One region of the Specibacter sp. NPDC078692 genome, then DNA from elsewhere that is predicted to be linked to it. Evidence: predicted binding sites of a transcription regulator. Region 1 holds the regulator's gene; the other holds the start of a gene.
What was found. Region 1 encodes Rex, which represses fermentation and respiration genes when NADH is low (regulators of the CRP and FNR family bind a similar motif). Its sites were predicted from a motif close to CTTGTGAANNNNTTCACAAG; they were not measured.
Positions count from the first base shown of each region.

Region 2: araB (ribulokinase) is a predicted target of Rex. The motif match lies at 1,511-1,530, and genes of this name have one in related genera.

Region 1 is NZ_JBFBLV010000044.1:5,279-10,368, reverse strand. It holds gene AB0O97_RS19035 (HAD-IB family hydrolase) at 1-520, opposite strand, end outside; gene AB0O97_RS19030 (glutaredoxin family protein) at 736-1,044, shown strand; gene AB0O97_RS19025 (redox-sensing transcriptional repressor Rex) at 1,224-1,931, shown strand; gene AB0O97_RS19020 (hypothetical protein) at 1,962-2,678, opposite strand; gene AB0O97_RS19015 (hypothetical protein) at 2,856-3,596, opposite strand; gene AB0O97_RS19010 (YceI family protein) at 3,806-4,363, opposite strand; gene AB0O97_RS19005 (histidine phosphatase family protein) at 4,527-5,090, shown strand, end outside.
Region 2 is NZ_JBFBLV010000005.1:43,378-48,467, forward strand. It holds gene araB (ribulokinase) at 1-1,453, opposite strand, end outside; gene AB0O97_RS05305 (ABC transporter substrate-binding protein) at 1,817-2,788, shown strand; gene AB0O97_RS05310 (sugar ABC transporter ATP-binding protein) at 2,927-4,453, shown strand; gene AB0O97_RS05315 (ABC transporter permease) at 4,450-5,090, shown strand, end outside.

The DNA.
Region 1 (5,090 bases):
CGTGCAGAATCTCGCCCACCAGGTGCCCAGTGTAGATGCCGTCTTGACTCTCGGCCACGGTGCCCAAGGCTCCCGTCAGGTTCAGCCGGGAGGCAATGACTCCGGCAACTTCTACCGGTGTGGCGGTGACCAGCCACACCTGGCGACCTGACTTCAGGTGCTCTTGGGTGAGGGCCTTGGTGCCGGGCCAGATCTTGGAAACGATCATCTCGTCGTAGACCTCTTCGCCAAGCTGGCGGATAAATTCGGTGCTGATGCCGGCAGCCAGTTTTTGAGCCGAGTCCTGAACGGAATGGACATCGTTCATGTTTTCGCCGCGCAGAATAAATTTGGTCTGCTTCCAGGCGAAGCCTGCAACATCGTGCAGTGTGAAAGCGCGCTTTTGATACATTTTTCGGGCCACGTGGAACAAGCTGGCACCCTTCATGAGGGTGTTGTCCACATCGAAGAAGGCGGCCTCGCCGTGATGCTCTACAGCTGTCGAGGGGGCCTCGGCACTGTTGCTAGTCACGTCGGGCATGGAACGAGTCTAGTCAATGCTTTCACCCTGTGACTGCACGCCACCGGTGGTAGTGGTTAACTGTGGGGAAACTTTCATTTTTAGGCCCGGGACAGCCCGTGGGCGGCTCTGGGCAGCTCAATGGCAAGCAGTGGAGCGGCTCATGGCTGTGTGCAGGTGTTTGCTGTGCAGGTGCCTACATTGTGTAGGGGCTGGAGTTGAGTAACGTTGTAGTCATGGAATCTGTTGCACATGACCCCTCTGACTCGCTTGACTCGCTTGCCGCCCCCAAAGTGCCACTGCTGCAGCTCGTGACACGTTCAGGCTGTCACCTCTGCGAAAATGCTCGCGAGGTGGTGGCCACCGTAGCTGGCCAGTTACAGCTTCGGTGGACCGAGGTCAGCCTCGATGAGCATCCCGAGCTGACCGAGCTCTACGGCGAGGAAGTTCCAGTAGTGCTCGTCAACGGGATCCAGCGCGATTTCTGGCACATTGACCCCATCCGTTTGGGAACAATTCTTAGCCGGGCCCTGACGGGCCAGTGACCGCTGGGCTGCAAAGGCTGCGCTGTACGGGGACGAAATTTCCCCGTACAGCGAACCTGCCCGCAGCTTTTTGGCTCTGACCTTGCCACGTCTTAGAGTTGATCAAGACCGACGCGGACTTTGCAGACACGTGTTCAGCAGTGCGCTGCGGCCTCAGTTTGAGAAGGTGGAGTGGTGTTTTGATCCCAACGCAACCCGCGGAGGAGCCGGCAGTAGAAGCAGTAGAACCGGCCAGACAGCTTCCCCCTGCCACCGTGGCCAGACTAACTCTCTATCTACGTACGCTCAACGCCTTGTTGGCCGACGGCGCGGACAGCGTCTCTTCTGAAGAACTAGCCGAATCTGCAGGTGTCGGCTCCGCCAATGTTCGCAAAGACCTGTCCTATTTGGGTTCTTATGGAACCCGCGGCGTTGGTTATGACGCAGCCAATTTGAGTCGCAAAATTGCCCAAGCCTTGGGGCTGACCCATGAATGGCGTGTAGCCATTGTCGGGGCCGGAAACTTGGGCCGTGCGCTGGCGCGATATGCAGGGTTTGAATCACGCGGCTTCGATGTAGTGGCCCTATTGGATGCCGACCAATTGGTGGTGGGCACGGAAATCGGATGGCTACGCGTCAGCGACGTGGAAAACCTCGAAAAAGTTGTCGAGTCCACCCGGGCCAACATGGCGGTGTTGGCGTTACCGGCCGCCGTGGCGCAATCAGTCTGCGACAGGGTGGTGGCCGCCGGTGTGCGTAGCATTCTCAGCTTTGCCCCGATTCCCCTTGCTGTTCCCGACCATGTGAACCTGCGCAAAGTGGATATGGCTACCGAGTTACAAATCCTTGCCTACCACGCACAACGGCTCCAGGAATTAGGGCTGGAAGAGGACAGGCCCGGCGCCTGAGCTGTGCGGGCTCTGTCAGCTACCGCTGTGTCAGCGCTTCGAGCGAGCCTTGTGAGCTAGGAAAAACTCCTTGGCAGGGGAGCGGAAAAGAATGAGCACCGCAACCAACCCCAGAATGATCCGGGCTCCTGAGTACAGTGTGTACGAGCCGCCGTCAGGCACCAACACAATCGAGATGATGGCTAGAATCAGCGCCAGGGTTCGGGCCCAGGTGCGCCCGCGCCGCAGTTTGGCGGCGATCCAGAAATACAGGACCACACAGATTCCCTGCATGACGGCCAAGAGGGTCGCAGCTGAAGCGAACAACTGATCTTCGGTCACGCCGGCGTCGGCAAGTGCCTGTGGATTGTTTGCGACGGACTGCTCCACGGCGGCACGGATCAGTTCCTGTCCGGTGGGCGTGGTCATGGCAAAGGCCCAAACCACCAAGCCAAGCAGTTGGAGAACCCCGGCGGCCATGATCATTCGGGTGGCGACAATGACTTTGTTTGGTGGTGCCAATGATGCGCCCGAGTCAGAGCCTAGGCCTGCCTGGGCACCCTGAAATCCCGGGTACTTCGAGGCCGGTGCCAGTGGTGAGTTGGAGGTGAGCCGAGCTTGGGCGTCCTTGATCTCCTGCGGCGGTTCCCACCCGGCTGGGGCGTACTGACCGTAGCGAGGGACGCCAGGTGCAATTTCACCGTAGCTTCCCGGGGTTCTCGGGGTTCTCGGGGTTTGCTCGTGCGGCTCTTCACCGGGGGTGCTCATGGCGACTGCTCTCTCAAGGGGTGCCGGTGATGGCCGGCAGACAAGTCAACTGCAGCCAGACATGGAGAAAGGCCGCGGCGGGTATTACTTAAACCCTACGCGACCTCTCTCTGCGCTCCTACTACCCAATCTCCTACTGCCCAATCGCTTACTGCCGGAGCAGCTACTGCCAAGAAACTAGTGGAGTGCGTTTCCGGAGCGGGAATTGAGCCATGCGGTGGATTCCGGCAGCCACATCAGGACCGTTGCCACAACAGCTAGCAAGCCGCCCCCGCCGCCAAAGAACATCAAGACGATGGTCAGGAAGGCGATGGCAGAAAGCGCCATCCTGGCCCACTGCATGCCTTCCTTGAGTTTCATGGCACATATGACAATGGCGGCAATCAGCACGAAGGAAATGAGGGAAACGATGATTCCCTTTACGCCAGCTGCTCGGACCGCAGCCCCAAATCCAAAGGGGTCGTTCCCTGCACCCAAGGCAAAGAGTGAGCCCAGCAGCAACACCAAAGTGGTCAGGACCCAGATGCCGGCCGCGGCCAGCCACATGATGTAGCTGAGTTTCAACATCTGTGGCAGCCCGTCCATCTTGAAGATGCCAGCGAATCCACCCACTGGCATCACCTCCCGGACGGAGTGAGGCATATCTTGCGGCATTTCAAACTTGAAGTCACCTGACGGAGCGCCGGGTTGCTGGTATTGCGGAGCTCCGGGTTGCTGGTATCCGGAAGGTGGCTGATGCGGCGGAGCTCCGGGTTGCTGGTATCCGGGAGGTGGCTGCGCGGGGCCTCCCTGATAGCCCTGACCCGTGGGAGGTGTTGGCGTCACGGGAGGGGTGGGGTTGGGCTGGGAACCATAGCCGGAAGGAGGTGGTTGCGAGCCTTGCTGCTCGGGACCTGGAAGCTCATTCGGTGTGCTCATAGTTAGACCCTAGCCTTTGTACCGTGCCTTGTATATGGCGCCATGCGCGGCGCCATGCTCGGCGTCTCACACGGCGTCGAAGGGTGCGTTGATAAAGCTCTGGTGAGCACAAAAATGCCGACCCGCTGGGGTAGCGGACCGGCATTAGTGGCTTCTTAGAGCAGGCTCAGCAGACTCAGAGCAGGCTTGCAGAAGCAGTGTTGGAAAAATTATGCAGACTTGACGAAAGCAACATCCAAGGTGATGGTGACCTTGTCCGAGACTAGGACGCCACCGGCTTCAAGGGCAGCGTTCCAAGTCAGACCGAACTCCTTGCGGCTGATGACGGTCTTGGCTTCGAAGCCTGCGCGGGTTGCACCGAACGGGTCAACAGCAACGCCGTTGTATTCGCCCTTGAAGGTTACGGTCTTGGAGATGCCACGGATGGTCAGCTCGCCGGTGAGCTCGAAGTCCTCAGCATCGCCGGAGACGGCGGAGGAAACGAAGGTCAGCGTCGGGAAGGTTTCGACGTCGAAGAAGTCGGCGCTCTTGACGTGGCCGTCGCGGCCTTCGTCGCCTGAGCTGAAGCTGGCGGACTGGATCGTGGCGGTCACGGAGGACTCGGCGAGGGTGTCGCCGAGGGTCAGTGTGCCGTCAATGGCGGTGAACTGGCCACGAACCTTGGAGATGCCTGCGTGGCGGACAACGAAGCCAACCGTGCTGTGTGAGGGATCGAGGTTCCAGACGCCCTGGGCAAGACCGGTTGATTCGATGGTGGTTACTGACATGTGGAACTCCTTGAAATAGTTGGTGAAGCAAGAGCAGATCAGCCGCTGCGGTTGACCTTCACAGAGCATAAGCATGCGTTTGCATCTAATATTCCCGTGTTTCAAAAAAACTTTTCCCTGGCCGGATTAACCTCTTGAACAACAACTTTGAGAAACTGGTGCAATGTCCCGAGTAACAGTGCACCTTTTGCGTCACGGCGAGGTTTTCAACCCCGATGGCGTCCTCTACGGCCGGCTCCCCGAGTTTCACCTCTCAGAGCGCGGGCGCGCCATGGCGGTGATGGTGGCGGAGCACTTTTCTGCCCTGAAGAACGACGGCGGCGCACCGGTTTATCTGGTGGCCTCACCTTTGACCCGTGCCCAAGAAACAGCGCAGCCCACGGCTGAGGCGCTGGGACTGGAGATTGTGACCGACCCTCGCATCATTGAGGCTGAAAATCACTTCGAGGGTTTGGTCATGAGCCCGGCCGAGCTGCGCAAGCCTAAGCACTGGCCCTACTTCGTGAACCCCTTCAGGCCATCTTGGGGTGAGGCCTACCAAGCCCAAGCGGATCGCATGCTCGAAGCGGCACGTGATGCCCGGCGTCGTGCGTTTGAGATTGGAGGCGATGGCGCACAGGCCATCATGGTCAGCCACCAGCTGCCCATCTGGTCCACTCGGCGCAGCGCGGAAGGCAAGCGGCTCTGGCATGATCCCCGCAACCGCGAATGCACGCTGGCCTCTCTG
Region 2 (5,090 bases), on a different contig from region 1:
CGGCATGGATGGCGGAGCCCAATGCCGGGCCCTGGCTTGAGCCGATGGTGGACAACGGCATGTTCAGCACGTCGGCGTAGATCTGCATGAGCAGCGGGTTTTTCATGAGCCCGCCGGCCACAATGAATTCTGTGACGGGAACTCCGGCAGTGTTGAAGGTTTCCACAATGACGCGGGCGCCAAAGGCCGTGGCTTCCAGAAGTGCGCGGTAACCGTCCTCGGGGCGTGTGGCGAGGGTCTGGCCCACCACCACGCCGGAGAGCTCATGGTCCACCAGGACTGAGCGGTTCCCACTGTGCCAGTCCAGGGCAACGAGGCCGTGCTCGCCAATGTTTTGGCGTTCAGCCAGTGTGGTCAAGTATTCGTGGATGCCCACACCGCGCTTGGCGGCCTTGGCGTGGTAGCTCTCGGGCACCGAATTCTTAATGAACCAGCCGAAGATGTCGCCCACACCGCTTTGGCCTGCTTCGTAGCCGTACAGTCCGGGGATGATCCCTCCGTCAACCACTCCGCACATGCCCGGCACTTCGCGCAGTTCGCCGGAGCTCATGACATGACAGGTGGAGGTGCCCATGATGGCCACCATCTGGCCCGGATCCACGGCCTTGGCCGCAGGGGCCGTGACGTGTGCGTCAACATTTCCCACGGCCACGGGAATGCCTTCGGGCAGTCCTGTCCAGGCTGCGGCTTCAGCAGTCAATGTCCCGGCAACATCACCCAAGTTACCGATGGGATGCTCCAGCTTGTCCGCAACAAAGCGGGCGAAGCCGGGGTTCAACGCCGTCAGGAAGTCGGCGCTGGGATAGTTCCCGTCCTGCCTGATGCCTTTGTATCCGGCGGTGCAGGCGTTGCGGACATAGCTGCCGGTCAGCTGCCAGACAATCCAGTCGGCGGCCTCCACCCAGTGGTCCATGGCCGCATAGACCCCGGGCGCTTCTTCCAACAGCTGAAGTCCCTTGGCGAACTCCCATTCCGAGGAGATCAGTCCGCCATAGCGCGGCAGCCAGTGTTCCCCGCGTGCGGCAGCCAGTTCGTTGATGCGCTCCGCTTGGGGCTGTGCTGCGTGGTGGCGCCACAGCTTCACATAGGCATGGGGCGCGTTCGCCCACTGCGGCAGTTCGGACAGCGGTGTGCCGTCCGTGGTGGTCGGCACCATGGTGCAGGCCGTGAAGTCCGTGCCGATCCCCACGACCTGGGCCGGGCTGATGCCGGCCTGGGCGACCGCCGCAGGCACTGCCTGCTTGAGCACCTGGCGGTAGTCCTCGGGGACTTGGAGCGCCCAGTCCGGCGGGAGCCTCTCGGCTGAACCGGGAAGGGTCCGCTCAACAACGCCGTGCGGGTACTCGACCACGGCGGATGCCAGCTCAGCGCCATCCCGGACACGCACCACTACGGCCCGCCCTGACAAGGTGCCGTAGTCAATGCCAATTACGTAGGATTCCTGCGTCCCCATGATTTCCTTTCAGACGATGCAGCCGGCCAGCCCTTTGCAGGTCGCCAGAAGAACATGCTTGTGAACGCTAACAATTGCACAATTGAAATGCCTCGTCAAGGGTGCCCGGGTATCAAATACGCAACTGTTTCACCACCTCCCACGATCTCAGGAGGTGCATATCGGCGCGGATTCGCGGGACTTTGGGCGAAATTGGCCGACTCCCCGAAGTTTCGTGACATTCGTCCGTCGCACACTTGACAATATTTGTGTGAGCGCTAACAATTGAGACGCAGGTCACCAGCGATCTGCCCTTGTAGCAATGACGGTACAGTCCCGGCGACTTCCCTCAGCTTCGAGAGACTGACATACCAGGAGGCTAAGTTGTTGAAGAAATCTTTGGTGGCCGTAGGGCTCGCCGCAGTACTGGCACTTTCCGCTTGCAGCGGCAGCCCCGCCACGGGCGGCACAGGCGGCGATGAAATCACCTTGGGCTTTGCCCAGGTCGGTGCAGAGAGTGGCTGGCGCACCGCCAACACCAAGTCCGTCCAGGAATCCGCCAAGACGGCCGGCATCAACCTGAAGTTCTCGGATGCCCAGCAAAAGCAGGAAAACCAGATCAAGGCCATCCGCTCCTACATTCAGCAGAAGGTGGACGTCATTGCGTTCTCCCCCGTTGTCGAGTCGGGCTGGGACACGGTATTGAAGGAAGCCAAGGACGCCAACATCCCCGTCATCCTAACGGACCGCGCCATCGATTCCCCGGATAAGACCCTGTACAAGACCTTCCTCGGCTCGGACTTTGTACTGGAAGGCGAGAAGGCAGCCGAATGGCTGATCAAGGACAAGGAAGCCGCAACAGGCGATGTGAACATCGTTGAACTGCAGGGCACCACGGGCGCAGCCCCGGCCAACGACCGCATGTCCGGCTTTGCCGATGTCATCAAGGCCGAATCCAAGTTCAAGATTGTTGCTTCACAGACCGGCGACTTCACCCGCTCCGGCGGCAAGCAGGTCATGGAGGCGTTCCTGAAGTCCAACCCGAAGATCGATGTTGTGTACGCGCACAACGATGACATGGCGCTCGGCGCCATTGAGGCCATCGAAGCTGCCGGCAAGGTGCCCGGCAAGGACATCACCATCATCTCCGTGGACGCCACCAAGGACGGCATGACCGCCGCCGCTGATGGCAAGATCAACTTCATCGTCGAGTGCAACCCGCTCCTGGGCGACCAGCTGATGGACCTGACCAAGAAGGTCCTGGCCGGCGAAACCGTTCCGGAGCGCGTGGTCACCGAGGAAACCACCTTTGATTCCGAGCAGGCCAAGGCAGCCCTGCCGGACCGCAAGTACTAAAAACGCTCCACCAGAAATGATCAGGACGTACTGACCCGGGCGGCGGTGCGGTGCCGGCCAAGGCGCCGCACCGCCGCCCGAAACAGCAGAAGAGTGGGCGGAAAGCCCATCCACCCACCTCAGCAAAGGTGAAACCCCATGAATGAAGATGTACCAGTGGTGACAATGGAGGGGATCTCCATTGAATTCCCGGGAGTCAAGGCCCTGGACTCCGTTGATTTCCGATTGTTCCAAGGCGAAGTCCATGCCCTCATGGGTGAGAACGGCGCCGGCAAGTCGACCCTGATCAAGGCCCTCACCGGCGTGTACGGGATCGACTCCGGCACAATCGTGGTGCTGGGACGGCAGGTGCGGTTCAACAACCCCGGCCAGGCCCAGGAAGCCCGCATTTCCACCGTGTACCAGGAAGTGAACCTGTGCGCGAACCTCAGTGTTGAGGAGAACATCCTGCTGGGGCGCGAGCCCCGCCGCGGCGGCCTCATCAATTGGAAGGCCGTGCGCTCCCGCGCCACGGAAATCCTCTCCCGCATGCACCTGGACATCGATCCGGGCTCCGAGCTCTCCAGCCATTCCATCGCCGTCCAACAACTCGTTGCCATTGCCCGGTCGGTGGAGGTGGACGCCAAGGTGCTGATCTTGGACGAACCCACCTCATCCCTGGATGCCGGCGAGGTCCAGCAGCTCTTCCGGGTCATCCGCGAACTGCGCGATTCCGGCGTCGCCATCCTCTTTGTCTCCCACTTCCTGGAGCAAATCTACGAGATTTCCGACCGCCTTACTGTCCTGCGCAACGGCCAGCTGGTGGGCGAATACATGACGCGCGAGCTGCCCCGTCTGGAACTCATCGCCAAGATGATCGGCAAGGACATGGACGCACTCGATGCCCTCGATGACGGGCCCTCCGCGGTCCGCGAGGCCCCCGGCCCCGACTCCGTCCCCGTGATTGCGGCCAAGGGCGTTGGCCGCAAGGGCAGCATCGACCCGTTCGATTTGTCCATCCACCCCGGCGAGGTCATCGGGTTGGCCGGCCTGTTGGGCTCCGGTCGCACCGAACTGGCCCGCCTGCTCTTTGGTGCAGACAAGCACGACGCCGGATCCCTCACCGTGGGCGGTTCCTCCGAAAAAATCCGCACACCGCGCAACGCCATCAACGCCGGCATTGCCTTCAGCTCCGAGGACCGCAAGGCCGAGGGCCTCATTGGCGACCTGAGCGTGCGCGACAACCTGGTCCTGGCCATGCAGGCAAGCCGCGGCTGGCTCCGGCGGATCCCCCGCCGCCAGCAGGACGAGCTGACGGACCAGTACATCAAGGCCCTGGACATCCGCCCGGCCAACCCCAATTCGCTCATCCGCAACCTCAGCGGCGGCAACCAGCAGAAGGTGCTGCTGGCGCGCTGGCTCATCACCTCCCCGAAGCTGCTGATCCTCGACGAGCCCACCCGCGGCATCGACATTGGCGCCAAGACCCAGATCCAAAAACTGGTGCTCTCGCTGGCCAAGGACGGCATGTCTATCCTGTTCATTTCAGCCGAGCTGGAAGAAGTGGTGCGTCTGTCCAACCGGATTGCGGTGCTGCGGGACAGGAAAAAGATTGCAGAACTCATCAATGACCATGTGAGCGTCAATGACCTCATGGAGACCATCGCAGGCGGAACCACATCATGAAATCATTTCTCCGGGGGCATCTGCTCTGGCCAGTTATGGCACTCATTGCCCTGCTGGTGTTCAACCAGGTCATGGCCCCAGACTTCCTCTCCCTCCGCGTCCAGGACGGCCACCTCTACGGCAGCCTGGTGGACATCCTGCGCAACGGCGCACCAACTGTCCTGATCGCGCTCGGCATGACCCTAGTCATCGCCTCCCGCGGCATTGACCTCTCGGTGGGCGCCATCGTGGCCATCGCCGGGGCGGTGTCCTGCACCTATATATACAACTCTCCGGACCCGGGCTCGCTCACGACGGCGGCAATCGCCGTCGTGCTTGCCGTCCTGGTGGGACTGCTCATGGGTGTGTGGAACGGCTTCCTGGTCTCGGTCATCGGGATCCAGCCCATTATCGCCACCCTGGTGCTCATGACGGCGGGCCGCGGACTGGCCCAGCTGGTGACGGGTGGGCAGATCATCTCCGTGTCCAACACCCACTTCAAGGCCATTGGCGCCGGCTACTTCCTCATGCTCCCGATCTCCATCCTGATCACAGTGGTGGTTTTTGCCCTCACCGCACTGCTGACCCGCAGGACGGCGCTGGGCACGCTGATTGAATCCGTGGGCATCAATCCCGAGGCCAGTCGGCTCGCAGGCAT